Regions from separate parts of the Sinorhizobium arboris LMG 14919 genome, predicted to be linked through region 4. Evidence: predicted binding sites of a transcription regulator. Region 4 holds the regulator's gene; each other region holds the start of a gene.
The links. Region 4 encodes PhoB, which activates phosphate uptake and scavenging genes when phosphate is short. Its sites were predicted from a motif close to TGTCATNNANCTGTCAT; they were not measured.
Positions count from the first base shown of each region.

Region 1: a site for PhoB is predicted at 4,066-4,082, ahead of SINAR_RS0116105 (esterase-like activity of phytase family protein). Genes of this name have one in related genera too.
Region 2: a site for PhoB is predicted at 1,848-1,864, ahead of SINAR_RS0127960 (DUF47 domain-containing protein). Genes of this name have one in related genera too.
Region 3: a site for PhoB is predicted at 3,185-3,201, ahead of phnF (phosphonate metabolism transcriptional regulator PhnF). Genes of this name have one in related genera too.

Region 1 is NZ_ATYB01000014.1:1,037,736-1,045,202, forward strand. Features, by position in the region: gene clpX (ATP-dependent Clp protease ATP-binding subunit ClpX) at 1-508, shown strand, start outside; gene lon (endopeptidase La) at 1,020-3,440, shown strand; gene hupB (DNA-binding protein HupB) at 3,662-3,934, shown strand; gene SINAR_RS0116105 (esterase-like activity of phytase family protein) at 4,171-6,366, shown strand; gene SINAR_RS0116110 (MarR family winged helix-turn-helix transcriptional regulator) at 6,443-6,916, opposite strand; gene SINAR_RS0116120 (metallophosphoesterase family protein) at 7,168-7,467, shown strand, end outside.
Region 2 is NZ_ATYB01000014.1:3,484,121-3,491,587, reverse strand. Features, by position in the region: gene SINAR_RS0127970 (molybdopterin-synthase adenylyltransferase MoeB) at 1-497, opposite strand, end outside; gene recF (DNA replication/repair protein RecF) at 524-1,648, opposite strand; gene SINAR_RS0127960 (DUF47 domain-containing protein) at 1,888-2,532, shown strand; gene SINAR_RS0127955 (inorganic phosphate transporter) at 2,532-3,536, shown strand; gene SINAR_RS0127950 (DUF1326 domain-containing protein) at 3,650-4,285, shown strand; gene SINAR_RS0127945 (DUF2182 domain-containing protein) at 4,290-5,183, shown strand; gene dnaJ (molecular chaperone DnaJ) at 5,335-6,474, opposite strand; gene dnaK (molecular chaperone DnaK) at 6,749-7,467, opposite strand, start outside.
Region 3 is NZ_KE386497.1:272,155-279,621, reverse strand. Features, by position in the region: gene SINAR_RS0130180 (ABC transporter substrate-binding protein) at 1-1,039, shown strand, start outside; gene SINAR_RS0130175 (ABC transporter ATP-binding protein) at 1,075-2,091, shown strand; gene SINAR_RS0130170 (ABC transporter ATP-binding protein) at 2,133-3,116, shown strand; gene phnF (phosphonate metabolism transcriptional regulator PhnF) at 3,250-3,951, shown strand; gene phnG (phosphonate C-P lyase system protein PhnG) at 4,087-4,542, shown strand; gene phnH (phosphonate C-P lyase system protein PhnH) at 4,539-5,144, shown strand; gene SINAR_RS0130150 (carbon-phosphorus lyase complex subunit) at 5,145-6,251, shown strand; gene SINAR_RS0130145 (alpha-D-ribose 1-methylphosphonate 5-phosphate C-P-lyase PhnJ) at 6,248-7,120, shown strand; gene SINAR_RS0130140 (alpha-D-ribose 1-methylphosphonate 5-triphosphate diphosphatase) at 7,224-7,467, shown strand, end outside.
Region 4 is NZ_ATYB01000014.1:225,408-232,874, forward strand. Features, by position in the region: gene pstC (phosphate ABC transporter permease subunit PstC) at 1-299, shown strand, start outside; gene pstA (phosphate ABC transporter permease PstA) at 296-1,618, shown strand; gene pstB (phosphate ABC transporter ATP-binding protein PstB) at 1,632-2,447, shown strand; gene phoU (phosphate signaling complex protein PhoU) at 2,533-3,246, shown strand; gene phoB (phosphate regulon transcriptional regulator PhoB) at 3,358-4,041, shown strand; gene SINAR_RS0112190 (GcrA family cell cycle regulator) at 4,259-4,780, opposite strand; gene SINAR_RS0112195 (aspartate aminotransferase family protein) at 5,192-6,391, shown strand; gene argF (ornithine carbamoyltransferase) at 6,466-7,377, shown strand.

The DNA of each region.
Region 1 (7,467 bases), 810 kb from region 4:
CAAGATCATTTCCGCGCGCGGCGAAAAGACCTCGATCGGCTTCGGTGCGACGGTGCGCGCTCCGGAGGACCGCCGCGTGGGCGAGGTGTTGCGCGACCTCGAGCCGGAGGACCTGGTCAAGTTCGGCCTGATTCCCGAATTCATCGGGCGCCTCCCGGTTCTGGCGACGCTCGAGGATCTCGACGAGGATGCGCTGATCCAGATTCTGTCGGAGCCGAAGAACGCTCTGGTCAAGCAGTATCAGCGGCTTTTCGAAATGGAAGACGTCGAACTGAACTTCCACGAAGACGCGCTGCGCGAGATCGCCCGCCGGGCCATCGTCCGCAAGACGGGCGCGCGCGGCCTGCGGTCGATCATGGAGAAGATCCTGCTCGACACCATGTTCGAACTGCCGACGCTGGAAGGCGTTCGCGAGGTCGTCATATCGGACGAAGTCGTCAAGGGAACGGCAAGGCCGCTCTATATCTACTCGGAGCGTTCCGAGGAGAAGACCAACGTTTCGGCTTGAGCCTGCGGTGCGCCGCGCCATGCCGGCGCGCCGAGGTCGTCCCGATCGGCTGCGATCAAAGGAAGCGTGACGTAGCCGCTCACGATTGTTTGAAGAGCCCGCCGCGTGCGGGCTTTTTCATGGAATGCCGTTGCGATCGTGCCGGCGAAGGGGTGGTGAAGCGGGCAGCGCAGAGCTGGCTCCGCGGGCGCCGTCCAAGTCCGTCCCCGCGAATGTTCCAGTTCAAAATCATGGTGATCGCACCAATCGATTGTTGCTAAAGTGCCGCAACAACGCGATGATGCGACGATTCAGTGGATGCGCGTTTGCGGGCCGCGACATCCCGGTCGGTCGCAAGGTTTGCAACAGCATCCGGGCTTAAGCGTCGGAGATCATCCATGAAGGCGGGGATTGCGCCGTACCTTGAAAAGGCCTCTCTTGCACTCCACTTTCATGTACGAAATGTGACAGCCGGGAGTGCCGTAGAGGCTCCCGGGAACGGGCCCGAAAATCGGGACGGAAAGGAAATGATATGACGAACAAAACGTCTCCGGCGACTGAAAGCGCGACCTATCCGGTTCTGCCGCTGCGCGACATCGTGGTCTTCCCCCACATGATCGTGCCGCTCTTCGTCGGCCGCGAGAAGTCGATCCGTGCACTCGAAGAAGTCATGGGTACCGACAAGCAGATCATGCTCGTGACCCAGATCAACGCTACGGATGACGATCCGGAACCCTCCGCCATCTACAAGGTCGGCACGATTGCCAACGTGCTGCAGCTCCTGAAGCTCCCCGACGGCACCGTGAAGGTTCTGGTCGAAGGACGGTCGCGTGCCGAGATCGAGCGCTATACGCCGCGTGACGATTTCTACGAGGCGATGGCCCATGTGCTGCCCGAGCCGGACGAGGATCCGGTCGAGATCGAGGCGCTGAGCCGTTCGGTCGTCTCCGAATTCGAGAGCTATGTGAAGCTCAACAAGAAAATTTCGCCGGAAGTGGTCGGAGTCGCGAGCCAGATCGAAGATTACTCGAAGCTTGCGGATACGGTCGCATCCCACCTGTCGATCAAGATCGTCGAGAAGCAGGAAATGCTGGAGACGACGAGCGTGAAGATGCGCCTCGAAAAGGCACTTGGCTTCATGGAAGGAGAGATCTCGGTTCTCCAGGTCGAAAAGCGCATCCGTTCGCGCGTCAAGCGCCAGATGGAGAAGACGCAGCGCGAGTATTACCTGAATGAGCAGATGAAGGCCATTCAGAAGGAGCTCGGCGACAGCGAGGACGGCCGCGACGAGATGGCCGAAATCGAAGAGCGAATCTCCAAGACGAAGCTCTCCAAGGAAGCCCGTGAAAAGGCCGATGCGGAGCTGAAGAAGCTGCGCCAGATGAGCCCGATGTCGGCGGAAGCGACCGTGGTCCGCAACTATCTCGACTGGCTGCTGGGCCTGCCCTGGGGCAAGAAGTCGAAGATCAAGACCGACCTCAATCACGCCGAAAAGGTACTGGATACCGATCACTTCGGCCTGGACAAGGTTAAAGAGCGTATCGTCGAATATCTGGCGGTGCAGGCCCGTTCGTCCAAGATCAAGGGACCGATCCTGTGCCTCGTCGGCCCTCCGGGCGTCGGCAAGACCTCGCTCGCCAAGTCGATTGCCAAGGCGACCGGCCGCGAATATATCCGTATGGCACTGGGCGGCGTTCGCGACGAGGCCGAGATTCGCGGTCACCGGCGGACCTATATCGGCTCCATGCCCGGTAAGGTCGTCCAGTCGATGAAGAAGGCGAAGAAATCCAACCCGCTCTTCCTGCTCGACGAGATCGACAAGATGGGCCAGGACTTCCGTGGGGATCCCTCTTCGGCGCTTCTTGAAGTCCTCGATCCGGAACAGAACTCGACCTTCATGGATCACTATCTTGAGGTGGAATACGACCTCTCGAACGTGATGTTCATCACTACGGCGAACACGCTCAACATTCCGGCGCCGCTGATGGACCGCATGGAAGTGATCCGCATCGCCGGCTATACCGAAGAGGAAAAGCTGGAGATTGCCAAGCGCCACCTGCTGCCGAAGGCGATCCGCGACCATGCGCTCCAGACGAACGAATTCTCCGTGACGGATGGCGCCCTGATGGCTGTCATCCAGAACTACACGCGAGAAGCGGGCGTGCGCAACTTCGAGCGCGAGCTGATGAAGCTGGCGCGCAAGGCTGTGACGGAAATCCTCAAGGGCAAGACGAAGAAGGTCGAAGTGACGGCCGAGAATATCAACGACTATCTCGGAGTGCCGCGCTTCCGCCACGGCGAAGCCGAGCGCGACGATCAGGTCGGGGTGGTCACCGGTCTCGCCTGGACCGAGGTCGGCGGCGAACTGCTGACGATCGAGGGCGTGATGATGCCCGGCAAGGGCCGCATGACGGTTACCGGCAACCTGCGTGACGTGATGAAGGAATCGATCTCGGCAGCGGCATCCTATGTCCGCTCGCGCGCAATCGATTTCGGCATCGAGCCGCCGCTGTTCGACAAGCGTGACATTCACGTCCACGTGCCGGAGGGCGCGACCCCGAAGGACGGTCCGTCCGCCGGTGTAGCCATGGCGACGGCGATCGTGTCGGTGATGACCGGCATCCCGATCTCCAAGGACGTGGCGATGACGGGCGAAATCACCCTGCGTGGCCGCGTCCTGCCGATCGGTGGGCTGAAGGAGAAGTTGCTGGCGGCTCTGCGCGGCGGCATCAAGAAGGTGCTGATCCCCGAGGAGAACGCCAAGGACCTCGCCGACATCCCTGACAACGTCAAGAACAGCCTCGAAATCATCCCCGTTTCGCGGATGGGCGAGGTGATCGCGCACGCGTTGCTGCGGCTTCCGGAGCCCATCGAATGGGATCCGGCAAGCCAGCCGGCCGCCCTGCCGTCCGTTGATTCGCAGGACGAAGCGGGCACTTCGATCGCCCACTGAGGCAGTGCAGACAGGGCGGTAAGTGTGTCCCGCTTGCGCCCTTCGGCCAGAAAAACAAGGAAGACCGGCGTTCTGCCGGTCTTTTTTGTTGTAAAAGCACGCTGCAACCCTTGCATTCCAAGGGATTAGGCGCAATTGGGAATGGCAAGACGTGGGCAATGCGCAAGCGGCCCCGCCTTATGAAGACAGTCGTTTCGAACCAGCATGAAAGGGGTGGAAACATGAACAAAAATGAGCTCGTGGCTGCCGTAGCCGACAAGGCCGGACTCTCGAAGGCAGATGCGTCTTCTGCCGTTGATGCAGTTTTTGAGACCATTCAGGGCGAACTGAAGAACGGCGGCGACATCCGCCTCGTCGGCTTCGGCAATTTCTCCGTATCGCGCCGCGAAGCCAGCAAGGGCCGCAACCCGTCGACGGGTGCGGAAGTTGACATCCCGGCACGCAACGTGCCGAAGTTCACGGCCGGCAAGGGCCTCAAGGACGCCGTCAACTGATTTACCGATTGAGCGGCGGGTGCCTCCGTCCGCTACTGGTTCATGTTCCATCTGTCGCGATACCGCCTCGGCGGCATTCGGCAGGTTGATTGAGGCCCGGTCACCCGGGCCTCTTTTCAATCCAAGGTCACTGTCATCCAGCTGTTACAGGACAGTTGCAAAAGCCTCCCGTCCGATGATTTCGGACGCGTGCGTCACGCAGAAACGCAATGGCGTGCCGCGACAAGGAGGGACAGATGAAAACATTTTCCATCACCACAGCATTGGCCGCGGCGCTTGCCGCATCGACGGCGACTGCCGTTGAAGCCGAACAGGTCTTCAACCGTATCGCATCCTTTGCGGTTGCCAGGAATTTACCCGAGGGTGCCGGGCGCAACGAGCCGACATCGGCCGAAATCATCACTGCAAGCGTTGACGGCAACACGCTGATCTATTCCGACAGTCCCGGCAAGCGCATCGGTTTCATCGACATCGCCGATGCCAAGGCGCCTAAGGCAGGCGGCATCGTCTCCTTCGAAGGAGAACCGACCTCGGTCGCGGTTGCCGGGGCCAAAGCCCTCGTCGCCGTCAACACGAGCGAAAGCTTCACCAGGCCCTCCGGCGTGCTCGCCGTCGTAGATATCGTCGGGAAAACGGTGGACGCGACCTGCGACCTCGGCGGCCAGCCGGACTCGGTGGCCGTAAACAAGGATCGGACGCTTGCGGCGATCGCGATCGAGAACGAGCGCGACGAGGACGTCGATGACGGACAGATCCCGCAGCCGCCTGCAGGCAGTCTCGCGATCCTGTCGCTGAAGGGCGGGGTCGCCGATTGCGCGACAATCAAGCATGTGACGCTGACCGGTCTCGCCGAAATCGCCGGCGACGATCCCGAGCCGGAATTCGTTGCGTTCAACGGCAAGGATGAGATTGCGCTCACGCTCCAGGAGAATAACCACATCGTCATCATCGACGGCAGATCCGCAACCGTTAAAACGCATTTCCCTGCGGGGACAGTCGATCTCGCGGGTATCGACACCAAGCGCGACGGCGCGATTGCCTTCACCGGCGAACAGGCCGGCCGAAAGCGCGAGCCTGACGCGGTCAAGTGGCTCGATGACGATCGTCTGGTCATCGCCAACGAGGGCGACTACGAGGGCGGATCCCGCGGATTCACAATCTTCGACACGACCGGGAAGGTCCTCTACGAATCCGGCGCAAGCCTCGAACATGCAATTGCTTCGATCGGTCACTATCCCGAGAAGCGCTCGTCGGCCAAGGGCATCGAGCCGGAAGGGCTGGAAACGGCGCAATTCGGCGAAGACAAGCTCTTCTTCGTTCTGTCCGAGCGTGCCTCGATCGTCGGAGTCTACAAGGATACGGGCGGCGAGCCGGAGCTTGTTCAGCTTCTGCCCTCCGGCGTTTCGCCCGAGGGCGCTGTGGCCATTCCCGGGCGCAACCTGTTCGCGACTGCCAACGAGGTCGATCTCGTCCAAGACGGCGGCGCGCGGGCGCATGTCATGATCTACGAGCGCGGGGAAGGGGAGGCTGCTTACCCGCAGATACGTTCCGCAGAGCGGGAGGGGCTGCCCATCGGCTTCGGGGCGCTTTCGGGTCTCGCGGCCGTTGCGGACAAGCCCGGCTTCCTGCATGCGGTCAATGATTCCGTCTACTCGTCGCAGCCGACCATCTACACGATCGACGCTACACGGAAGCCCGCGCTGATCACGGAAGCCCTGCCGGTCACCCGTGACGGCGCTCCCGCCCAGAAACTCGACATCGAAGGCATCGCCAATGATGGCGAAGGCGGCTTCTGGCTCGCTTCGGAGGGCAATTCCGACAAGCTCTACAGCCATGCGCTGCTCCACGTGAACGGGAAGGGCGAGATCAAGCAGGAGATCGCTCTGCCGGAAGACCTGCGCGCCAATGAGATCCGCTACGGCTTCGAAGGGGTCGCAGTCGTGGGTGAAGGGGACGAGCAGCTCCTCTGGATGGCCGTGCAGCGCGCATGGAAGGACGACGAGAAAGGCTTCGTCAAACTTGTCTCCTACAAACCTTCGAGCAAGGAATGGGGGGCGGTGCGCTACCCGCTCGAAAAGTCGGGGGAAGGCTGGGTCGGCCTGTCGGAAATCTCCGTTCATGGCGACTACGCCTATATCATCGAGCGTGACAATCTGATCGGCGAGGCAGCAAAGCTCAAGAAGCTCTACCGCGTCGCGCTTGCGGATCTGAGACCCGTGGCACTTAACGGCGAACTGCCGGTCGTGAAGAAGGAAGAGGTGCGCGACCTCATTCCGGACCTTAAGTCGCTGAACGGCTATGTCGTCGACAAGGTCGAAGGCTTTGCAGTCGACGCGGCCGGCAACGGCTATGTCGTCACCGACAATGACGGCGTCGACGATTCTTCCGGCGAGACGCTCTTCTTCTCCATAGGCGCGATGGACGCCATGTAAGCGTCCGATCCGGAGAAAACAGAAGAGGCCGGGGCATGACGCCCCGGCCTCTGCCTTCATGGAACATGAACGGCGCTCAGCGCGCGAGGGCGATCTCGGCGGCTTCCGCTTCTTCCTTGCGCTTGCGGATATCGTCGGTCTTCTCGACCAGTTTGCTGACGATCTCGTAGAGCTGGTCCAATTGCTCGTCGTCGAGCGCCGAAAAGATTTCTTCAATGAGCTGTTTGCGCGGATGCTCTGCCGCCTGAAGAACGGCCCGGCCGGTCTCGGTTATCGAGACGATCTTCGCGCGGCGATCCTCTGGGTCGGGTTTTCTCATGACCAGACGATCGCGTTCCAGCCCGTCGATCGCCTCGGTCACCGTTCGCGGAGCGAAGTTCAGCGCGCATGCTATGTCGGTGGACCGACAGGGTCCGAGCTTGCTCAGGAAGAACAGGAACTTGCTCCTGGCAAGCGATACGCCTTCCTCCGTCATGGACTCGTTCACCAGTCGATGAACGCGATGGTAGAGCTCGAACAGCTTGTCGGAAACCTCGAATGTCTTCTTCATGACCTTTAGAGTATTTATGAGGGGCCATGTGAAATGGCAGTGACCCTATTGATAGTCACAATTGCCGCATTTGTCGACAAAAACCACCTAAAACTTAGGAATGACCGCCGGCGATAGGAAGCGTTTCCTGCTCGCGCTGCCGCTGTTCGCAAAGCGAAGAGCTGCTGGCGGCACTGCGGCGTTTCCCCGCATTCAAGCATTCCGTGGATACCCGGTCCTGCGGCCATTGACGAACGAGGCGGCGCCGGGCCATGGTCCGCCCGGTCATGCCCTTCCGATTTGTCCACACTGCAGACCTCCATCTCGATTCGCCTTTGCGCAGCCTGGCACTCCGGAATGCGGAGCTCGCCGGCCTCGTTCGAAGTGCGACGCGCAATGCGCTCGTCCGTATCGTCGACCTCTGCATTGCCGAAAGCGTCGATGCGCTTTTGATCGCCGGCGATCTCTATGATGGCAGTCAGACTTCCATGAACACGGCGCTGTTCCTGGCGGGCGAGCTTCGGCGCCTCGACGAGGCCGGCATCCGGACGTTCATCATTCGCGGCAATCAC
Region 2 (7,467 bases), 3.3 Mb from region 4:
CCGTCGAAGCGGCCCACGGCCCCGGTGACGAGCGCCACGCTTGCCGCCTCGGCCGTATCGGCGGCGAGATAACGCGTATCGAAATTGTCCGATCCGTCGACGACGAGATCGTATTGCCGGAAGAGCGCATCGGCGTTTTCGGGGCCGAGCCTGAACGCGTGCGCCACGACCCTCACATGCGGGTTGAGGGCGTCGATCGCTGCGGCCGCGCTGTCGACTTTCGGCCGCCCGATATCGGCGGTGGCGTGGATCACCTGACGCTGCAGGTTCGATAAGGAGACCACGTCGTCGTCGACGATCCCGAGCGTGCCCACGCCGGCGGCTGCGAGATATTGCAAGGCCGGCGCCCCGAGCCCGCCGGCGCCGATGACGAGCACCCGCGCGGCTTTGAGCTTCTGCTGCCCGGGCCCGCCGATCTCCGGCAGCACGATGTGGCGTGCGTAGCGCGCAATCTCCGAAGGAGCGAGCGTCGCATCGGTCGTCATAAGCGTCTCCATGTTATTTTCGCGGACGGCGCTCTATGTCACCCCGAAACGCGGCCGTTGGCAACGGCCAGATAGTGCGCGCGCTCCCCAAGCGCGTCGAACATCGTCCGGTCGGTACCCGTCATGAAGGCCTGGCCGCCGAGTCCGTCGACCAGATCGAAGAGGGCAGCGCGGCGTCCCTGATCGAGATGAGCGGCGATTTCGTCGAGCAGCAACACCGGAGCGTGGCCGGTCATATCGCCGACGAGCCGCGCATGCGCGAGCACCAGGCCGACGAGCAGCGCCTTCTGCTCGCCGGTCGAGCAACGCTCGGCTTCGATGTCCTTTTCCCGGTGGCGGATCAGGAGATCGCTGCGGTGCGGCCCGTCCAGGGTGCGGCCGGCGGCCGCATCGCGGGCGCGGCTTTCGGCAAGCATTGCCAGATAGCGCTCTTCGAGCTCGAAGGCGGGAATGCCGGCACAGTCGTCGAGAAAGCCGGCGAGCGACAGGCTTGCGGACGGAAAGGTTCCATCGCTCCGGCTTCGCTCGACGAGAGCCGAAAGGAGACCCAGCATCTCCTGGCGGGCGAGCGCCATGGAGATGGCGAGCCCGGCCATTTCGCGCTCGATTGCCGACAGCCATGCGGGATCGGGCCGGAATTCCGAGAGGAGCCGGTTGCGGCTGCGCATGGCGCGGTCGAACTCGCTGGCGCGCCGGCCGTGCTCGGGATCGAGCGACAATACCAGCCGGTCGAGAAAGCGCCTGCGATCGGCGGAAGGGCCGGTGAAGAGGCCATCCATCGCCGGCGTCAGCCAGAGGACCCGGAGGTGATCGGTGAGTTCGTCGACGGTCCGGGCCGCAGTGCCGTTAAGTCTCAGGCGGCGTGACTGCCCCTCCTCGGTCCCTTGCGTTCCCGTGCCGATCTCCACCGACCCTTCCATGCCGTGAACGATGGCGAAGACCGAGAAACCATCAGGCGCGCCGACGCGCGCGACATCCGCATAGGCAGCACGCCTCAAGCCCCGCCCGGGTGAAAGAAACGAGATCGCCTCCATCAGATTGGTCTTGCCCGCGCCGTTCTCACCGGTCAGCACCACATGGCGCTGATCGAGGTCGAGCGCCAGCGTTGCATAATTGCGGAAGTCGCTCAGTTTCAGGCGTGTGAGAAAGACCTTCTGGGGCATTGCGGGTCCGAATTCGAGGTTGCCGTCAGGTAGGACGAAAGCCGGGCCAAGGCAAGACGAAAGGGCGTCCAGCGCCTCTCCTTCGCCAACCGGCACCGTCTGCGTGAAGTGTCCGGGTCGGACCATTCCGCGGAATCCCCTGTGGGAAAGCCCTTCATTTCGGTTGCACCGGAACTTTCCCCCAGGGCGCGAGTACAATATGACAACTTCGTGACAATCGACAGTTGGATGGATCGCTGATGCTCGGCCTGTTTCGCAAGCTCCTCCCCCGGGAAGACCGTTTTTTTGACCTGTTCGCTGATCATTCGCGCACTGTCATGGGTGCGGCGGAGGCGCTGAATGCGCTGCTTGCCGGCGGGCCTGAGATCGAAAGCCATTGCGATCGCATCGTCGCCCTCGAGAACGAGGCCGACGAAATCACCCGCGAGGTCCTGCTGGCGGTTCGCCGCAGCTTCATCACCCCCTTCGACCGTGGCGACATCAAGGATCTCATCCAGTCGATGGACGATGCGATCGACATGATGCACAAGACGGTAAAGACCATCCGGCTCTACGAGCAGAAGAGCTTCGATCCCGGCATGCAGGCCATGGGTGCGGCGGTCGTCGAGGCTGCTCACCTCATTGCCGAGGCCATTCCGCTCCTCAACCGGATCGGTGCCAATGCTCATCGCCTCAGCAGCATCGCCGAGGAGGTGACGCGCGTCGAGGGTCGCTCCGACGAACTGCACGAGCACGGGCTGAAGGATCTCTTCCGGCGCCACGGCGCTTCCAATCCCATGGCCTATATCATCGGCAGCGAGATCTATGGCGAACTGGAAAAGGTCGTCGACCGCTTCGAGGATGTGGCGAACGAAATCAGCGGCATCGTGATCGAGAACGTCTGATGGATCCGACGCTCGCCTTCCCGCTGCTCGTCGGGCTGATCGCCGTCGCGCTGTTCTTCGACTTTCTCAACGGATTGCATGACGCGGCCAATTCGATCGCGACCATCGTCTCGACCCGCGTACTCCGGCCGCAATATGCGGTGTTCTGGGCGGCCTTCTTCAACTTCATCGCCTTTCTCTTCTTCGGGCTGCACGTCGCCGAAACGCTCGGGACGGGCATCATCGATCCGGGTATCGTCACGCCGCAGGTGATCTTCGCGGCGCTGATGGGCGCGATTATCTGGAACATCGCCACCTGGATCTTCGGAATTCCGTCGAGCTCCTCCCACGCGCTCATCGGCGGCCTCGTCGGTGCCGGCCTCGCCAAGACCGGTTTCAGCTCCATCGTCTGGCAGGGCCTCCTGAAGACGGCCGGTGCCATCGTCATGTCTCCGGGCATAGGCTTCGTTCTGGCCCTGCTTTTGGTGCTGATCGTCTCCTGGCTGTTCGTTCGCCAGACGCCCTTTGCCGTCGACAGCACCTTCCGGGTGCTGCAGTTCGTTTCCGCTTCTCTCTATTCGCTCGGCCACGGCGGCAACGATGCGCAGAAGACCATGGGCATCATTGCCGTGCTTCTCTTCTCGCAGGGCTATCTCGGCTCGGAATTCTACGTGCCCTTCTGGGTGGTCATCACCTGCCAGGCGGCGATCGCACTCGGCACGCTCTTCGGCGGCTGGAGGATCGTCCACACGATGGGCTCGAAGATCACCAAGCTCAACCCGATGCAGGGCTTCTGCGCCGAGACGGGCGGCGCCATCACGCTGTTCGCCGCGACCTGGCTCGGCATTCCGGTTTCGACCACCCACACGATCACCGGCGCGATTATCGGCGTCGGGGCGGCGCGGCGCGTGTCCGCGGTGCGCTGGGGCCTCGCCGGCAATATCGTCGTTGCCTGGGTGATCACCATGCCGGCGGCAGCGTTGATCTCGGCGCTTTGCTATTTCGCCGTTGACCTTATCGCCTGAAGCTTTTGCCGGGCACGCCGTTGGCTTTGCCGGCGGCCGGGAGTATATTTCCGCAAGCTAATGGAATTGCATCCGGGGAAGAGTGAACTTCCATCGTATCTGGGGAGGAAACGATGACGGACGTCGAGTGGACGATCAAGGGTCGCGAATTCATCCATTGCAACTGCGCCTATGGCTGCCCGTGCCAGTTCAACGCACTACCCACTGAGGGGTACTGCCGCGCGATAGCCGTCGTCGACATCGACGAGGGAAATCATGGCGAAACGCGGCTCGACGGCCTGAGATGCGGCATGATCGTATCCTGGCCCGGTGCGATTCACGAGGGCAGGGGCGCGGTGGTTCCGATCATCGACGAGCGCGCCTCCGACGAACAGCGGGAGGCGCTGCTGCGGATCATGAGCGGTCAGGACACCGAGCCGGGCGCCACCTTCTTCCAGGTCTTCGCGACGACTTTCGAGACCTTCCACGATCCGGTTTTCGCGCCGATCGATTTCGAGATCGACATCGAGAAGCGCTCGGCGCGTGTCAATATTCCGGGCTGGATCGAGGCCCGCGGCGAGCCTATCGTCAATCCGGTGACCGGTGAGGAGCACCGCGCCCGCATCAACCTTCCGCACGGTTTCGAATACGACCGCTGCGAGGTGGGGCGCGGCTGGGCCGAGACGAGCGGGCCGTTAGCACTTTCGCTGGCGGATTCGCACGCCCACTTCGCCAGACTGCACATGACCGGAAGCGGCGTGGTTCACTGACGCCATGCCGGCCGACACCGCGCTCGAAAGCTTGCTGCGACGGGATCGCGCAATCGTGGCAGCGTCCCTCGCAGCATTGGCGGCGATCGCGTGGATCTACACTCTATGGCTCGCCGCCACCATGGACATGGATGGCATGAGCATGTCCGGGTCCGGCATGGGGGCGGGCATGGAGATGGATCCTGCCATGGAAATGGACGGGATGGGGATGGGAATGGGGCACGGCGGCGGAGCCGATCCGCTCGACGCCTTCCTCGGCATCTCGCCGCGCCCCTGGAGTGCCGTCGAGGCCGGCGTCACCCTAACCATGTGGACCGTAATGATGGTCGGCATGATGCTGCCTTCGGCAGCGCCTATGATCCTGCTCTATGCCCGGATCGGCCGGCAGAGCCGGAAGGAGGGCAAGCCCTTCGCCGCGACCGGTTTCTTTGCCGGCGGTTATCTTCTTGCCTGGGCGGGCTTTGCGCTTGTCGCGACGCTTGGACAATGGCTCATGGAGGGGACTCTGCTGACGCCGTCGCTGGCAAGCGCCAGCCGCGTCTTCAGCGGTGTCGCGCTGACGATCGCCGGCCTTTACCAATGGACGCCGCTCAAGGATGCCTGCCTCAGCCAATGCCAGACGCCGGTCGTCTTCCTGCAGCGACATGGTGGCTTCCGCCGTGATCCCGCGGGAGCCGCCGGGCTGGGCTTCCGCCACGGCCTCTATTGCATAGGCTGCTGCTGGGCCCTGATGACGCTGCTTTTCGTCGGCGGCATCATGAACGTGCTTTGGATCGCGGCGATCGCGATCTTCGTGCTCGCGGAGAAAGTGTTCTTTCCGGGCCAGACCCTCTCCCGGCTCGCGGGTGCGCTGCTCGTGGGGTTGGGACTGTGGCAGTTGGCTGCGGCTGCCATATAGGCGGGCGGCGTGTTGCACGGGGGCGATTGCTGAACACGCCCCCGTCCGGCCTGCGCGGCCGCCTTCTCCCCGCAAGCGGGGCGCAGGAAACCCGCGGGACTGCCTCAGGCCCCTCCTCCCGTCTCTATCGGGCGAAACCTGAGGCCTTGCCTCAATCGCTCAACGTATCGAAGAAATCCTTCATCCGGGAGAAGAAGCCCGTCGATTCGGGATTGTTCTCCTTGGACGAGATCTGCTCGAATTCCTGCAGCAACTCGCGTTGGCGCTTGGTGAGCTTCTGCGGCGTCTCGATTTGAATCTGGATATAGAGATCGCCCGTCTGGTTGGAGCGCAGCACCGGCATGCCCTTGCCCTTGAGGCGGAACTGCTTGCCGGCCTGCGTGCCTTCCGGCACAGTGACGCGCGATTTGGTGCCGTCGAGCGTGGTGACGTCGAACTTGCCGCCGAGCGCCGCCGTCGTCATCGAGATCGGTACGGCACAGTAGAGATCCGCGCCGTCACGCTGGTAGAATTCGTGCGGCTTGACCGAGAGGAAGATGTAAAGGTCGCCCGCCGGGCCGCCGCGAAGGCCAGCCTCACCCTCGCCGGAAAGCCGGATGCGGGTGCCGTCCTCGATACCGGCCGGAATGTTGACCGAAAGCGTCCGCTCCTCCATGACGCGGCCCTGGCCGTGGCACTTCGTGCACGGGTCGGCGATCGTCTGGCCGCGGCCGCCGCAGGTCGGGCAGGTCCGCTCGATCGAGAAGAAGCCCTGGGCGGCGCGAACGCGGCCGGTGCCCTGACAGGTACCGCAGGTCTTCGGGCTGGTGCCGGGCTTGGCGCCCGTACCGGTGCAGACGTCGCAGGTGATCGACGTCGGCACGCGAATTTGTGCCGTCTTGCCGGAATAGGCCTCCTCGAGCGAAATTTCCATATTGTAGCGCAGGTCCGCGCCGCGCTCGCGTCCCCCGGACGAGCGGCGCTGACGGCCACCCATCATCTCTCCGAAGATGTCTTCGAAAATATCGGAGAAACCGTGCGCTCCACCGCCGGCGAAACCGTTGCCGAAACCCGCGCCCATGCCGCCCTGCTCGAAAGCCGCATGGCCATAGCGATCATAGGCCGCGCGCTTCTGCGGATCCTTCAGCGTCTCATAGGCTTCGTTGATTTCCTTGAAGGATTTTTCCGCTTCCTGGTCGCCGGGATTCCTGTCCGGGTGATATTTCATCGCGAGTTTGCGAAAAGCGCTCTTCAGCTCCTTTTCGTCCGCGTTTTTTTGAACGCCAAGCGTTTCGTAAAGATCACGTTTCATGCTTCAAAGATCGTCCTGTTATCAGCGACAGGGCTTGCCAGCGCGAAGGATCCGACGGCTGCCTGATTATCTTGCCACAGGATTTAGTAAACCTTTAAGCGCGATACCATAGCCAAGTCGGGGCGGAAGTGGTTTTTTGTCGGAAAACGGCTGTTTCGCGGCCACTTTCCTCCGCATGGTTGGCCCGCTTCCACACCTTTGGGCTGCAGCCCGTGAACCGCCTATGAAAAAGCCCGGGATCGCTCCCGGGCCTGTTCAACGAAAGGCGAAGTCCTCAGGCCGACCGCTTGCGGTCGTCTTCGTCCTTGACTTCCTCGTAGTCGGCATCGACCACGTCATCCCCGGAGCGCTTGGCGTCGGCGGCGGCATCCGCATGGGCGGCTTCCGTCTGCTGAGCCTCATAGATCGCCTGGCCGAGCTTCATGGAAGCTTCCATGAGGGTATTGGTCTTGGCCTTGATGTCCTCTGCGTCCGGCTCGGAAGCCTCGACGGCGCTCTTGAGCGCTGCGATTGCATCCTCGATCGCCTTGCGGTCCGTCTCGGACACCTTGTCGCCATGCTCCTGGAGCGACTTCTCCGAGGAATGGACCAGGCTTTCGGCCTGGTTCTTGGCCTCGACGCCTTCGCGGCGCTTCTTGTCGGCCTCCGCGTTGGCTTCGGCATCCTTGACCATCTTCTCGATCTCCGCGTCGGAAAGACCGCCGGAGGCCTGGATGCGAATCTGGTGCTCCTTGCCGGTGCCCTTGTCCTTCGCCGACACCTGAACGATGCCGTTCGCATCGATGTCGAAGGTGACCTCGATCTGCGGAACGCCGCGCGGCGCCGGCGGAATGCCGACGAGATCGAACTGGCCGAGCAGCTTGTTGTCGGCCGCCATTTCACGCTCACCCTGCGAGACGCGGATCGTCACGGCAGACTGGTTGTCGTCGGCCGTCGAAAAGACCTGGCTCTTCTTCGTCGGGATCGTCGTATTGCGCTCGATAAGGCGGGTGA
Region 3 (7,467 bases), on a different contig from region 4:
TCTCCTGGCGTACCACACCAGCGATATCGTGCCGAAGGCCTATTTCGAGTCCGTCGGCAAGGCGGGCTTCGGACAGAAGCCGATCGGAACGGGTCCATTTGCTTTCGTCAAACTCCAGCCAGACGAAAGTATGGAGCTTAAGGCCAATGATGCCTATTTCCGCGGCCGCCCGACCATCTCCACACTGACCTTCAAGGCCATTCCCGAGGTTTCGGCGCGAATAACGGCTCTCGCGAATGGCGAAGTGGACATCATCAATAGCCTGCCGCCGGACCAACTTGCGGCTATCCAAAATCTTGGTTGCTGCGAGATCCGCAGCACCATGGCGAACCATCACTTCATCCAGTACAACACCTACAACCCGGTGATGGCCGACAAGAAACTGCGTCAGGCCCTCAATCTTGCAATCGATCGCCAATTGCTCGCGAACGCCCTGTGGGATGGCAAGGCCACCATTCCGCATTCGGCGCAGTATGAGGCATGGGGACGCGAGCTTTACAATCCCGATCGCCCGACCCTAGCTTACGACCCCGACCGTGCTCGTCAGTTGCTGAAGGAGTCGTCATACAATGGCGAACCGATCAACTACGTGACACACCCCGTCTACTACACCAACGGTGTCCCGGTCGCCGAGGCAGTCGTAGAAATGTGGAAGGCCATCGGTGTCAATGCCAGCGTAAGAGTTGATGAAGGGTGGAGCAAACTCAAGAAGGAGGATCCGGTTCTCACCGTGAAGAACGGCTCGGACTGGGTGGTACCGACCGATCCCGCGGTGACCCTCTTTATGACCTGGTCAAAACGTCTCTGGAAGGACGAGGCGCGTTTCGACGAACTCGCCGAACAGGGTGAGACGAGTCTCGATGCAAAGAACCGTTACGATGTCTACCAGAAGATGGTCGACCTCTTCGAGGAGGACGCGCCGGGAACCTATCTCTACCGTGCGCCGGATTTCTACGGCGTGAGGTCCGGTGTCCAGTGGCTCCCGAACACGGAGTACACGATGGATTTCCGTCCCGACAACGTTCACTTGGCGCAGTGAACCGTCAGAAGCCCCGGCAACCAGGTGAGACCAGGATGAACGAGAGCGAACTCCTCCGCGTCGAAAAACTGCGCACCCACTTCCACGCGCAAGGTCGCACTGTCAGGGCAGTCGAGGATGTTTCGTTCTCGGTTCAACAAGGAAGCACAGTTTGTCTTGTCGGAGAGTCCGGGTCGGGCAAATCAGCGACTGCCTTCTCCATCCTGAATCTCATTCCGAAGGCGCTCGGGCGCGTGATCTCGGGGAAGGTCCTCTTCAAGGGAGAGGACCTTCTCCAGGCTCCGCCGCGACGGCAAAGGAATATCCTGGGCTATGATATTGCCATGATATTCCAGGAACCCGCGGCGGCGCTCAATCCGGTCTACACGATTGGCGAGCAAATCGCAGAAGTGCTGCGAGCCCATGCCAAATGCGGTTCACATGAAGCCCGTCGGCAGGCGAAAGCCTTGCTTGATCGCGTGGGCATTGCCGATGCCGAACGGCGGCTCGACGATTATCCGCATCAGCTCTCCGGCGGCATGCGGCAAAGAGCAATGATTGCGATCGCGCTTTCTTGTCGTCCCAGTTTGCTCATTGCCGATGAACCGACCACAGCGCTTGATGCAACCGTCCAATCACAAATTCTCGGTCTCCTTCACGATCTGCAGAGGGAAACAGGAATGGCGCTGCTGTTCATCACGCACGACCTCAGCGTTGTCGCAGAAATCGCTGACCGGGTTTTGGTTATGTACGCCGGCAGGGTCGTCGAGGAAGGCGGAGTGACCGAGATATTCGACAACCCCCGCATGCCCTATACGCGAGCCTTGCTGAGCGCGCGCCCCGGCCTGAATTCCGACGCCGGATCGTCGCGCCGGCTATCTGCCGTAGCCGGCAGCCCTCCGGATCTCGCAAACCTCGCCAGTGGATGCTCATTTCATCCGCGATGCAGGTATGCCGCCCGCGATTGCTTCAACAGGATGCCGGAACTTGAAGACGTTGGCGGACACAGGATTCGTTGTCTCCAATGGCGCCAGATCGAAGCTGCCACTGCAAAGCCGGAGGTTCTCGTATGAATGCTCATGTTAGCCTTCTTAGCACCCGGGAAATCGACGAAATGTCGAGCCGTGCTCCAGAAACCTCTTTGCTCGAGGTGAAAGATCTTCGCGTGCATCTACCGCTGCGCTCCTTCTCGCCGTTCAGTCCAAGACGGACCATAAAGGCCGTTGACGGGATATCACTTTCGATCGCCGCCGGCGAAATCGTCGGCCTGGTGGGCGAGTCCGGATCAGGCAAGACGACTTTGGGTCGAAGCTTGCTGCGGCTTGTGGAGCCGAGTTCGGGCCAGACACGATTTAACGGGGTCGACCTCGCTACATTGTCGCCGCCCGAAATGCGCTCCTTCCGGCGGCACATGCAGATGATATTTCAGGATCCCTTTAGCAGCCTCAATCCCCGAATGACTGTCGGGGAAGCCGTCGGTGAACCTCTGTCCATCCATCATGGTCATCTGACAAAGCAGGCGCGGACTGATCGGGTCGGCGAACTCTTGGAGCAAGTCGGACTATCTCGCGCACACGCCTTCCGTCATCCGCACGCATTCAGTGGCGGGCAACGTCAGAGGATTGCCATCGCTAGAGCGTTAGCCACTGATCCAGACTTCATCGTCGCCGATGAACCAGTGTCGGCTCTTGACGTGTCGGTGCAAGCTCAGATCGTAAATCTGCTTCTTAATCTCAAGGATAAACTAGCGCTTACGATCCTGTTCATCTCGCATGATCTGCGGGTTATCAGCCATATCGCTGATCGCGTAATCGTCATGTATCTCGGGAAGATCGTTGAGGTTGCTCCGCCCGCGACGTTTCGGAGTGCGCCCGCTCATCCTTACACCGAAGCCCTTGTTTCGGCGCTACCCGTCGGCCATCCAAGCCTTCGCAAACCACGGGCAGTCCTTAAAGGCGAAATTCCAAGCGCTGTTACACCTCCCTCCGGCTGCGTCTTCAGAACGCGATGCTCTCTCGCCAGCCCGGAATGTTCACAAATCGCGCCAAGCCTTCGGCAAGTCGGTCCAGGGCACTGGACCGCATGCATACACCGTTAGACTCACTCTCGTCGAGATAATATCCATGTACTCCATTTCCCGATCGGCCGCTTTTCGGTATCCCTGCATATGATTTATCTGTCATTAGCGGGACAAAGTTTGTGAGTGAATTCCAGCAGATACGTGGTGAGCAATGAAGCGTTGGGAAATGGTTCGCTCTTCTATCCTCAGCGACATCGATGCCGGTGCCTTCGAGGACGGGCGGCTGCCGGGCGATCTCGTCCTGGCGGAGCGCTTTGGCGTCAACCGCCATACAGTGCGCAATGCGATCAAAGCGCTCGAATCCGAAGGGGCTCTTCGGGTTCAGCATGGGGTAGGGACCTTCGTTGCCGAGGATTTCATCTCTCACCGGTTGGATAAGGATCCGAGGTTCACTTACAAACTCCTCGGCCAGAACAAGGCGGTAAAGCGAGAAATCCTGTCAATCAACCATGGCTCCGTCGAAGCGGATATTGCGAAGCACTTGGGCGTTGCGCCCTCCGCGCTGGTCACCGAAGTCAGGTCGATTTCGTTTATCAATGACTGGCCTTTGGCCACAGGATCTTCGTATTTCCCTCTCGATCGGGTTCCGGGTCTCGCGACTGCGTTCGAAGGGCTGAACTCCTTCACCGCCGCGCTAAAGCGCTGCGGTGTCACCGAATACAGAAGAAAATGGACCCGGATAACCGCGCGCAGGCCCACGCCGCAGGAGGCTCAACTGCTGCGGATATCGTCGTCCAGCCCAGTCCTTTTTGAGACAAATGTCGACGTCAATCCAGACGGCCTGCCGATAAAATACGCGCTCAGCGTCATCCGAAGCGACAGATACGAATATCTCATCGAAGCTGAAGGCTAGCCGCGAGCTTTTTGGGGGAAACCCGCCCCCAAAAGCCGCAGATCGTCATGAAACTGTTGCGATAGAAGTTTATGACGCCCGAGTTACCTAGATGTCTAGGTGACTCACTTCGGAAAATCGAGGCAGTGAACGACAGTGCGACATGAAATTGAACAACGGCAGCGATGGATGGCCATTCTTGCACGAGCGAGCCGCGAGGAACTTGAGCTGGCTTACGCCGACCTCGCAGTAGATTTGGATTTCAGATGGTTGCGGATGCCGGAAAGCGGTCTGGCTCTCGTGCGCGGGCGTGCTGGCGGAACAGGCTCGCTGTTCAATCTGGGCGAGGTCACGATGACGCGATGCGCACTCAAGATGTCGGATGGAACGACCGGATTCGCTTTCATCCTTGGTCGTGACCGGCGTCGTGCGGAACTGGCCGCAATCTTCGATGCCGTGCTGCGAAGGGCAGATGAGAAAGCCGCCAGTGCTCTCCAGTTCGTCGTCAAGATGGGACAGGCGCAAGCGGCTCGACGTGAGCTCAAGAGCCGCAAGGCGGCTTCCACAAAAGTCAATTTCTTTGCAATGACGCGAGGCATGAGTCCGGAATGATCGAGGTTATGGACAAGGCCGGGATCGAGCCCGGTTTTGCAAATCCCGTTTTCGACAGCCAGGATACGTTTCGGCGCATCCTGGATGCTTGTGCCTATGTCGGACGGATCCAGCAGCTGTCCTGTGAAGCACCGGCAATAGGTCCGCTCGGACCGGCCGCCATATCGGTTTGCCTTACGCTGGCAGATTTCGACACCCCGATCTGGCTCGACCCCGCGTCCGACCAGAAGTCCGTTCGCGACTTTCTCGGGTTCCACTGTGGCGTTCCATTTACCGGAGCGGTCGAGGCGTCGGCGTTCGCCGTCGTCACCGATCCAGCGCGGATGCCACGCTTGACGCATTTCAGGGTTGGAACGGAACTCGAGCCGCAGCGATCAACAACAGTTCTCATCCAGGTGCCGTCGTTCACGGGCGGGCCTGCCGTTCGCTGGTCGGGTCCAGGCATCCAGCACGACATCGCGATGACGATCGACGGCCTTCCGGCTTGGTTCTGGGAGGAATGGCAGGGCAATCACGAACTCTATCCACTCGGCGTCGATGTCTTGTTCACATCCGACAGAGCGGTGGTGGCTCTGCCCCGCAGCATTTCAGTGGAGTGTTAGATGGCATACGTTGCTGTGAAGGGAGGCGAACAAGCGATCGAAGCTTCGCATCGTTTGATCGCCGAAGATCGGCGCGGAGACCCTTCGGTTCCCGAGTTAACGGTTCGGCAAATCTCGGAGCAATTTGGTCTGGCAGTGGACCGGGTGATGTGCGAGGGCTCCGTCTACGACAGGGAGCTTGCAGCCCTTGCCTTGAAGCAGGCGCAAGGAGACGCCGTTGAGGCGATTTTTCTTCTCCGGGCCTACCGCACGACCTTGGCGCGCTTTGCGGTGTCAAATCCGCTCGACACCGCGCAAATGGCGATCGAGCGGCGCATCTCTGCCACTTTCAAGGACATTCCCGCAGGTCAGGTGCTTGGTTCAACCTACGAGTACACCCACCGGCTTCTTGATTTTGACCTTCTCGACAATGCTGACGACGCGGGACTGAAAGCTAACGTCGCAGCGCAACCTCTCGACCGCGATGTTCCTCGAGCCTTCGACAGCATCTCCGAAGAGGGCCTGATCGAGGCGGAGTTGCCCGAGCCAGAACTATCCTCACCGGTTTTCGATCTCACACGAGAACCTCAATCGCTGCCCGCCGGGCGTGATCAGCGCTTACAGAACCTGGCCCGCGGCGACGAGGGCTTCGTGGTCGGTTTGGCCTATTCCGCCCTGCGGGGTTACGGCGCAGCGCATCCCTATGTCGGGGAGACCCGGGTTGGTGAAGTCACCGTTGAAATAGTCCCCGAGGAACTCGGCTTTGCGGTTTCCATCGGAGACATCATGGTCACGGAATGCCAGATGCTGGACCTCTTCGGAGGCTCGGAAGACGAGCCTGCGCGCTTCACCCGTGGTTATGGCCTTTCGTTCGGGAAGAGTGAGCGCAAGGCGATGGGGATGGCGATCGTCGATCGAGCATTGCGTTGTCGCGAATATGGCGAGGAAGCACGCTATCCCGTCCAGCATGAAGAGTTCGTTCTAACGCATACCGACAATCTGGAGGCCGGCGGCTTCGTCTCACATCTCACGCTACCGCACTACGTCGATTTTCAAGGCGACCTGCAATTCATACGGCAGTTGCGTGAGGAGCAAAGCGGCGGCCGCAAAAAGGAGGCTGCAGAATGACGGAAAGTCGTGACAGCGTGACCGGCCGCCGACAGGCCTATAATTTCGCCTATCTCGACGAGCAGTCCAAACGGATGATCCGTCGATGCATCCTGAAAGCGATCGCTGTTCCTGGCCTCCAAGTTCCGTTTGGCAGCCGCGAGATGCCTCTGGCCTATGGGTGGGGTACCGGAGGCATCCAGGTGACGGCAAGTGTCATCGGACCCGACGACACGCTTAAAGTGATCGACCAGGGTGCGGACGATGCGACGAACGCCGTATCCATCCGTCGCTTCTTCAAGCGCGTTGCTGGCGTCGCAACGACCGAACAGACCGGTGCGGCCACCATCATCCAGACCCGCCACCGTGTGCCCGAAACCTCGCTGAAAGAAGGGCAGATCCTTGTCTATCAGGTGCCGTCGCCCGAGGCGTTGCGACGATTGGAGCCGAGGGAATCCGAAACACGAAAAATGCATGCTTACGCGGAATACGGTCTGATGAGCGTTCAGCTTTACGAGGACATCGCCCGTTTTGGCCATATCGCCACGACCAACAGCTACCCGGTGATGACGAATAGGCGGCATCTCATGTCGCCATCGCCCATTCCGAAGTTCGACAATCCAAAGATCTCGAACAGCCCTGCAATCCAGCTTTACGGCGCCGGCCGCGAAAAGCGGATATACGCCGTTCCGCCCTATACGGATGTCCGCAGCCTCGATTTCAAGGACCACCCCTTCCGTGTGCAGCGATGGACGCAATCCTGCTCAATTTGCGGGGCGACTGAAAGCTACCTCGACGAGATCGTCATGGATGACAAGGGGCAGCGGATGTTCGTCTGCTCCGACACCGACTACTGCGCAAGCCGACAGCACGAAAGACCAGCTTCATAAGCGACGGTGCAGAAAACGAAGCCCTCCAAAGGAGCTTCCCGCCAGCAAGATTCTACATCCGAACGCAGCTCGCTTTCAGCGAGCTCAAACATACCGAGGCAACATGAGTGACAAGATCTCTTTCAAGAACGCCAGGATCGTTCTTCCTGGCGAAATGGTGAGCGGCAGTGTCAGTTTAACACATGGGCTCATTTCCGACGTCTCCGCTGGTCCGAGTTTGGCCAGTGATGCAATCGACGTGGAAGGCGATTACTTGGTACCGGGGATCGTGGATCTGCATACCGACAACCTTGAGCGCCATCTTTCACCACGACCGGGCGTCAGGTGGGACGTGCAACTCGCCCTAC
Region 4 (7,467 bases):
TGCCTGCCGCGCTTCCCGGCATCGTCGGTGCGCTGCTTCTGACGGCGTCGCGCGCGGTGGGCGAGACGATGATTGTCGTGCTCGCTGCCGGTGTTGCCGCGCGCATGCAATTGAACCCCCTTGAGCCGATGACCACCGTGACGGTCAAGATCGTGAATCAGCTGACGGGCGATCTCGAGTTCACCTCGCCGCAGACGCTGGTCGCCTTCGCACTCGGCATCACGCTCTTTGTTATCACGCTCGGCCTCAACGTTTACGCGCTCTACATCGTGCGCAAATATCGGGAACAATACGAATGACCGAATTTGCCTCCCCGACGGCAAGGGTCTCCACCCGCCCCGCCGCAAGCCGCCGCGATATCGGCATCAAGCGCCGCTATGCCGCGGAGCGCCGTTTCCGTGCCTTCGGAATCGGTGCCATCGCCATCGGTCTTTTCTTTCTTGCGGTTCTCCTCTGGAGCGTCGTTTCGAAGGGCTACACCGCCTTCCAGCAGACGACGATCACGCTGCCGATCGAGTTCTCCGAGAAGGTGATCGATCCGAAAAACGAACGGGCGACCGATCCGAAGCAGCTCTACACCGCCAATTATCCGCTGCTCGTGCGCGAAGCTCTGGTAAAGCAGCTCGGCATCGATCCGACGAAGCGGCCGCTGGTGAAACAGGCGAGCGATATGGTCTCCGCCAGCGCCCGGACGCAACTGCGTGACATCGTCGTCGCCGATCAGTCGGTCATCGGCAGGACGATCCCCGTCACGCTGCTTGCCGATGCGAACATCGACTCCGCCTTCAAGGGCCAGATCGACCTTTCGGTCGACGAATCCAAACGCAAGGTGAAGGACGAGCAGGTCGCGTGGATGAATCAGCTTGCCGAGGCCGGCGTGCTCAAGAAGAGCTTCAACACCGGTATCTTCACCTTCGGCGCATCGAGCCGACCTGAAGCGTCGGGTGTCGGCGTCGCCCTTCTCGGTTCGTTCTATATGATGCTGATCGTCCTCGTGCTGTCGTTGCCGATCGGCGTTGCCGCCTCCATCTATCTTGAGGAATTCGCACCGAAAAACCGGCTCACGGATCTGATCGAGGTGAACATCAACAACCTGGCGGCCGTACCGTCCATCGTCTACGGTCTCCTCGGGCTTGCCGTTTTCGTCAATTTTGCGGGCATGCCGCGCTCGGCGGCGCTCGTCGGCGGGTTCGTGCTGACGCTGATGACCCTTCCGACGATCATCATTGCTACGCGGGCGGCCTTGAAGGCGGTGCCTCCGTCGATCCGCTCCGCCGCGCTCGGCCTTGGCGCATCGAAGATGCAGACCATCTTCCATCACGTGCTGCCGCTTGCCATGCCCGGCATCCTGACCGGCACGATCATCGGCCTCGCCCATGCGCTGGGCGAGACGGCGCCGCTGCTTCTGATCGGCATGGTCGCCTTCGTGGTCGACTTTCCGGGGTCGCCCCTCGAGCCGTCCACGGCGCTGCCGGTACAAATCTACATGTGGGCCAACGAGGCCGAGCGTGCCTTCGTTGAGCGTACCTCGGGAGCGATCATCATTCTCTTGATCTTTCTCATCGTCATGAATCTCGGGGCAATTCTCTTGCGGCGTCGCTTTGAGCGCCGCTGGTAGTGGGGTAAGGACTATGAACATCATGTCGGAAGCTGCAGTCGAAGAGGCTCTTGACCAGAAAATGAACACGGTGCCTTACAAGATGATCGGCAAGGATGTGTCGGTCTACTACGGCGAGAAGCGCGCGCTTTTCGACGTGAACCTCAACATCCGCGAGAATACGGTCACGGCGTTGATCGGTCCCTCCGGTTGCGGCAAATCGACGTTCCTGCGCACTTTGAACCGGATGAACGACACGATCGAGAACTGCCGCGTGACCGGCAGGATCACGCTGGACGAAGACGACATCTACGATCCGTCGATCGACGTGGTGGAACTGCGTGCCCGCGTCGGCATGGTGTTCCAGAAACCCAATCCGTTTCCGAAATCGATCTACGACAACGTCTCCTACGGTCCGCGCATCCATGGTCTGGCACGCACCAAGGCCGAACTGGACGAGGTCGTGGAAACCAGCCTGCAGAAGGCCGGACTCTGGAACGAAGTGAAGGATCGGCTGCAGGAGCCGGGCACCGGCCTTTCCGGCGGCCAGCAGCAGCGCCTCTGCATCGCCCGCGCCGTCGCGGTCAGCCCTGAGGTCATCCTGATGGACGAACCCTGCTCGGCACTCGACCCCATTGCGACCGCGAAGGTCGAGGAACTCATCCACGAATTGCGGGCAAATTTCACGATCGTGATCGTCACCCACTCGATGCAGCAGGCGGCGCGTGTTTCGCAGCGCACGGCCATGTTCCATCTCGGCAATCTCGTCGAGGAGAACGATACCGACAAAATGTTCACCAACCCGGACGATCAGCGCACCCAGGACTACATCATGGGCCGCTTCGGCTGATGGCGGAGGGGCGCGCTTTTCCGCCCCTCCCGGTTTAAGATCGACCGAGCCCGTTCAGAACAGCGCGTGTCCCGAGGAAACGAATATGTCTCACGCACACATCATGTCCGCCTTCGACGAAGAGTTGAAATATCTGACGCGACGCATCTCCGAGATGGGGGGGCTTGCCGAGCAGATGGTTGCGGACTCCGTCCGCGCTCTCGTCAATTCCGATCTTGCCCTGGCCCAGAAGGTGATCTCCGATGACGCGATTCTGGACGACGCGGAGCGCCAGATTGGCGAGAAGGCGATCGTCACCATTGCCAAACGCCAGCCTATGGCGTCGGATCTCCGCGAGATCATGGGTTCGATCCGTATCGCGGCCGACCTGGAGCGCGTGGGCGACCTCGGCAAGAACACGGCAAAGCGCGTGATCGCCGTTGCGGGGTCCGGCATCCCGCGCAAGCTCGCGCGCGGCCTCGAACACCTGGCCGAGCTCGCGCTCGTTCAGTTGAAGGAGGTCCTGGACGTTTACGCCTCGCGCTCACCTGAAAAGGCGAACAGCATTCGCGAGCGCGATGAAGAGATCGACGCGATCTACACTTCGCTGTTCCGGGAATTGCTGACCTATATGATGGAAGACCCGCGCAACATCACGCCGTGCACGCATCTTCTCTTCTGCGCCAAGAACATCGAGCGTATCGGCGATCACGCGACCAACATCGCGGAAACGATCTACTACATGGCGACAGGCGCCCAACCGCAGGGCGAACGGCCGAAGGACGACATGACGTCGACATTGGGTTCCGTGACGGACTGAAATCGCACGGCATCCGGTGCCTACGCAGAATTTTGTTCCGGCCGCCCTGGCGCGGCCTATACCAGGCGCGGCGGCATGACGGTCGTCGTGCGTAGGAAGGAGTCCTACTGAATGTTGCCGAAGATTGCCGTAGTCGAAGACGAGGAAGCCCTGAGCGTTCTCCTGCGCTACAATCTCGAGGCGGAAGGCTTCGAGGTGGATACGATCCTTCGCGGCGACGAGGCGGAAATCCGCCTGCAGGAGCGCCTGCCCGATCTTCTCATTCTCGATTGGATGCTGCCCGGAGTTTCCGGCATCGAGCTCTGCCGCAGGTTGCGCCAGCGGCCGGAAACGGAACGGTTGCCGATCATCATGCTGACGGCGCGCGGCGAGGAAAGCGAACGGGTGCGGGGCCTTGCCACCGGCGCCGACGATTACGTGGTCAAGCCCTTCTCGACGCCGGAACTGATGGCGAGGGTCAAGGCGATGCTCCGGCGAGCGAAGCCGGAGGTCCTGTCGACGCTCCTGCGCTGCGGCGACATCGAGCTCGACCGGGAGACGCACCGGGTCCATCGCCGCAGCCGTGAAGTGCGCCTGGGCCCTACGGAGTTCCGGCTTCTGGAATTCCTCATGTCCTCACCGGGACGCGTCTTTTCCCGTTCGCAACTTCTGGACGGCGTCTGGGGACATGACATCTATGTCGACGAACGGACCGTGGACGTCCATGTCGGACGTCTGCGCAAGGCGCTGAACTTCTCCAACATGCCGGACGTCATCCGGACGGTGCGCGGCGCGGGCTATTCGCTGGAAAGCTGAGGACTGTGCGTCCAATGTCGCCCGTGCCGGCTTGCGACATGGCAAGAAAAAGGGGCCCTTCCGGCCCCATTTTGTTCGTTGTCGAGTGCGCCTGGGAGCGGTCCACTGCTTCATTGAAGCGGCGAAACGCTCTGATGCATTGAACTAAACTGCGCACTTCGCACGGAAACCGTTACGTTCATGATTTCAGGTCGACCAGACCTAAAATCATCGTGATCTAGCGCATGCGCCGGCGCTCGGCGGAGGGTTGGTAGGCGAGCCGGGCGTGATAGGTGCAATAGGGAGAGGCTTCCGGAGATTCGTTGCCGCAGAAGTGGAACTCTTCCTTGAGCGGATCGCCGATCGGCCACTTGCAGGTGCGTTCGGTAAGCTCGGTGAGTTCCAGCCGCCGCGACATCGGCACGACGATGTTGCTGTCGAGTTCCATTTCCTGGTCGATCGCCAGGTCGACTGCGATCTCTTCCTTGAGCGCTGTCGCGCCGGCAGTCCGGGTCACGGTGCGCGTTACCGAACGCGCGGCGTAGTTCGGTGCGCGTGGCGCGGAGGTCGCCCGTTTGGGGCGGGCAGCAGCGGTCGCATTTCCGCCGGCCTTGGCGCGACCGGGCAGGCTCAGGCGGTGAACCTTGCCGATGACCGCGTTGCGACTGACGCCGCCCAACTGCGCCGCGATCTGGCTGGCGCTCAGGCCCTCCGACCACAGCTTCTTCAGTTTCTCGACCCGCTCGTCAGTCCAGTTCATCTCTGCACTCCCCGTTCTCGGCGTTGGGATGGCGGAATCCGTCACCGCTCCCCGGGAAAAGCCCGAAGATTCAACGCGATAATACTTTTGGTGACTAGGTCCGCCGCATGCGTCTAGTAATTGAATATTAACCTACCGGCAGGGTGACTCCGTGGCAAGAGTCGCCGGAATCGCGCCGAATCGATTTCGTGGTTTTCCCCAACTTGCTGTCGGAGCGTTGCATTTTTGCAAGTCCCAAGGCGCGATTTTTTCACGGTTCGGAATCGGTATCTGCAAGCGCCTGCAAACCTTGGTTTTGTTGACATTGCGGTGCGAAATGGGAATAGTGCCTCTCGCCGCCGCGAGGCGGCATTTTTGATTTTTACCGGGCCGAAGAACCCGAGCTGCTGCCGGAATGAAGGAGAGTTCGACATGACCGCAACCACGCCGCTTTACGACACCTATCTGCGCGCGCCGTTGCGTTTCGAGCGAGGTGAAGGCGTTTGGCTGATCGCCGACGATGGCACCCGCTATCTCGACTTCGCAGCCGGTGTCGCCGTGAACTCACTCGGCCACGCTCATCCGCATCTCGTCGAAGCCCTGAAGGCGCAGGCCGACAAGGTCTGGCATTTGTCCAATCTCTACGAGATTCCGGGGCAGGAAAGCCTTGCGCGGCGGCTGACCCAGGTCACCTTCGCCGACCGTGTGTTCTTCACCAATTCGGGTGCGGAGGCGCTCGAATGCGCGATCAAGACCGCACGGCGCTATCATTTCGCCAAGGGGCACGTGGAGAAATTCCACATCATTACCTTCGAAGGCGCTTTCCATGGTCGCACGCTCGCGACGATCGCCGCCGGCGGGCAACAGAAATACATCGAAGGCTTCGGACCGAAGGCGCCGGGCTTCTATCAGGTTCCCTTCGGCGACATCGCGGCAGTCAAGAACGCGATCAATGACGAAACCGCAGCGATCCTCGTGGAGCCGATCCAGGGCGAGGGCGGTATTCGGCTGGCATCGAAGGAGTTCATGCAGGGACTGCGCGAACTCTGCGACGAGTTCGGCCTGCTTCTGATCCTCGACGAGGTCCAGTCCGGGGTCGGGCGCACCGGCAAGCTCTTCGCCCATGAATGGGCAGGTATCACGCCGGATATCATGGCGGTCGCCAAGGGCATCGGCGGCGGTTTTCCGCTCGGCGCCTGCCTTGCGACTGAAGCGGCGGCCGCCGGCATGGTGGCGGGCACGCACGGTTCGACCTATGGCGGCAACCCGCTGGCCGTGGCGGTCGGAAACGCCGTGCTCGACGTGGTTCTTGCCGAAGGCTTTCTCGATCAGGTGCGCGAGGTGGCTCTCGTCTTCCGTCAGGGGCTTGCTTCGCTGAAGGACCGTTTTCCGGATGTGATCGAGGAAATCCGCGGCGACGGGCTGATGCTCGGCATCAAGGCGAAGGTGCCCTCGGCGGACCTGTTGAAGGCAGTTCGCGCCGAGAAACTGCTCGCCGTTCCGGCCGGCGAAAACGTGTTGCGCCTGTTGCCGCCGCTGATCACCACCGCCGCCGAGGCGCGCGAAGGTCTGGCGCGGCTCGAGCGCGCCGCGGAAGCGGTGCGCGGGAAGAGCGGCAACGCCGCGGCTTGAGCGCCCGAACGCTTCGGTTCGAACCGACCCGAGCGGGATCGACAAACGGATTCTACGACAGGACAAAAGGCAGCATGACCAGACACTTCCTCGATCTCTCAGCCATGACGGCCACCGACCTCAGGACCATCATCGACGATGCCCGCGTCCGCAAGTCGGCGACCAAGGCAGGGACCGCCGAGAAGCCGCTTGCCGGCAAGATGCTTGCGATGATCTTCGAGAAACCGTCCACCCGCACGCGCGTTTCCTTCGATGTCGGCATGCGCCAGCTTGGCGGCGAGACGCTGTTTCTGTCGGGCACCGAAATGCAGCTCGGCCGAGCGGAGACGATCGGCGACACGGCGAAGGTACTGTCGCGCTACGTCGATGCGATCATGATCCGCACGACCGACCACCGCCGGCTGTTGGAGATGGCAGAGCATGCGACCGTGCCCGTCATCAACGGGCTCACCGACGATACGCATCCCTGCCAGATCATGGCCGATATTTTGACCTTCGAGGAGCACCGGGGCCCGGTCAAAGGCAAGACGATCGCCTGGACCGGCGACGGCAACAACGTGCTCCACTCGCTGATCGAAGGTTCGGCGCGTTTCGGCTACCGCATGAACATGGCCGTGCCGCTGGGCTCCGAACCGCACGACAAGTTCCTGAACTGGGCGCGCAACAACGGAGCCGAGGTCCTGCTCAGCCACGAGCCGGAGCAGGCGGTTGCCGGTGCCCACTGCGTCGTCACGGACACCTGGATTTCGATGAACCAGGAGCATCGCGCCCGCGGGCACAACGTCTTCCAGCCATATCAGGTCAACGGCGCGCTGATGAAGCACGCGGCGCCGGACGCCCTGTTCATGCATTGCCTTCCGGCGCACCGCGGGGAGGAAGTAACAGATGAGGTCATTGACGGTCCCCAATCCGTGGTCTTCGACGAGGCCGAGAACCGGCTGCACGCGCAGAAGTCGATCCTCGCCTGGTGCATGGGCGTGGTCTGAGGGGTAGAGGCGGGCAGTGCCTGGGCGTCACTTGAAATCGGCTCCATACGACACGATCTACTGCATGTTTCTTCGAATCCTAGCCGATTC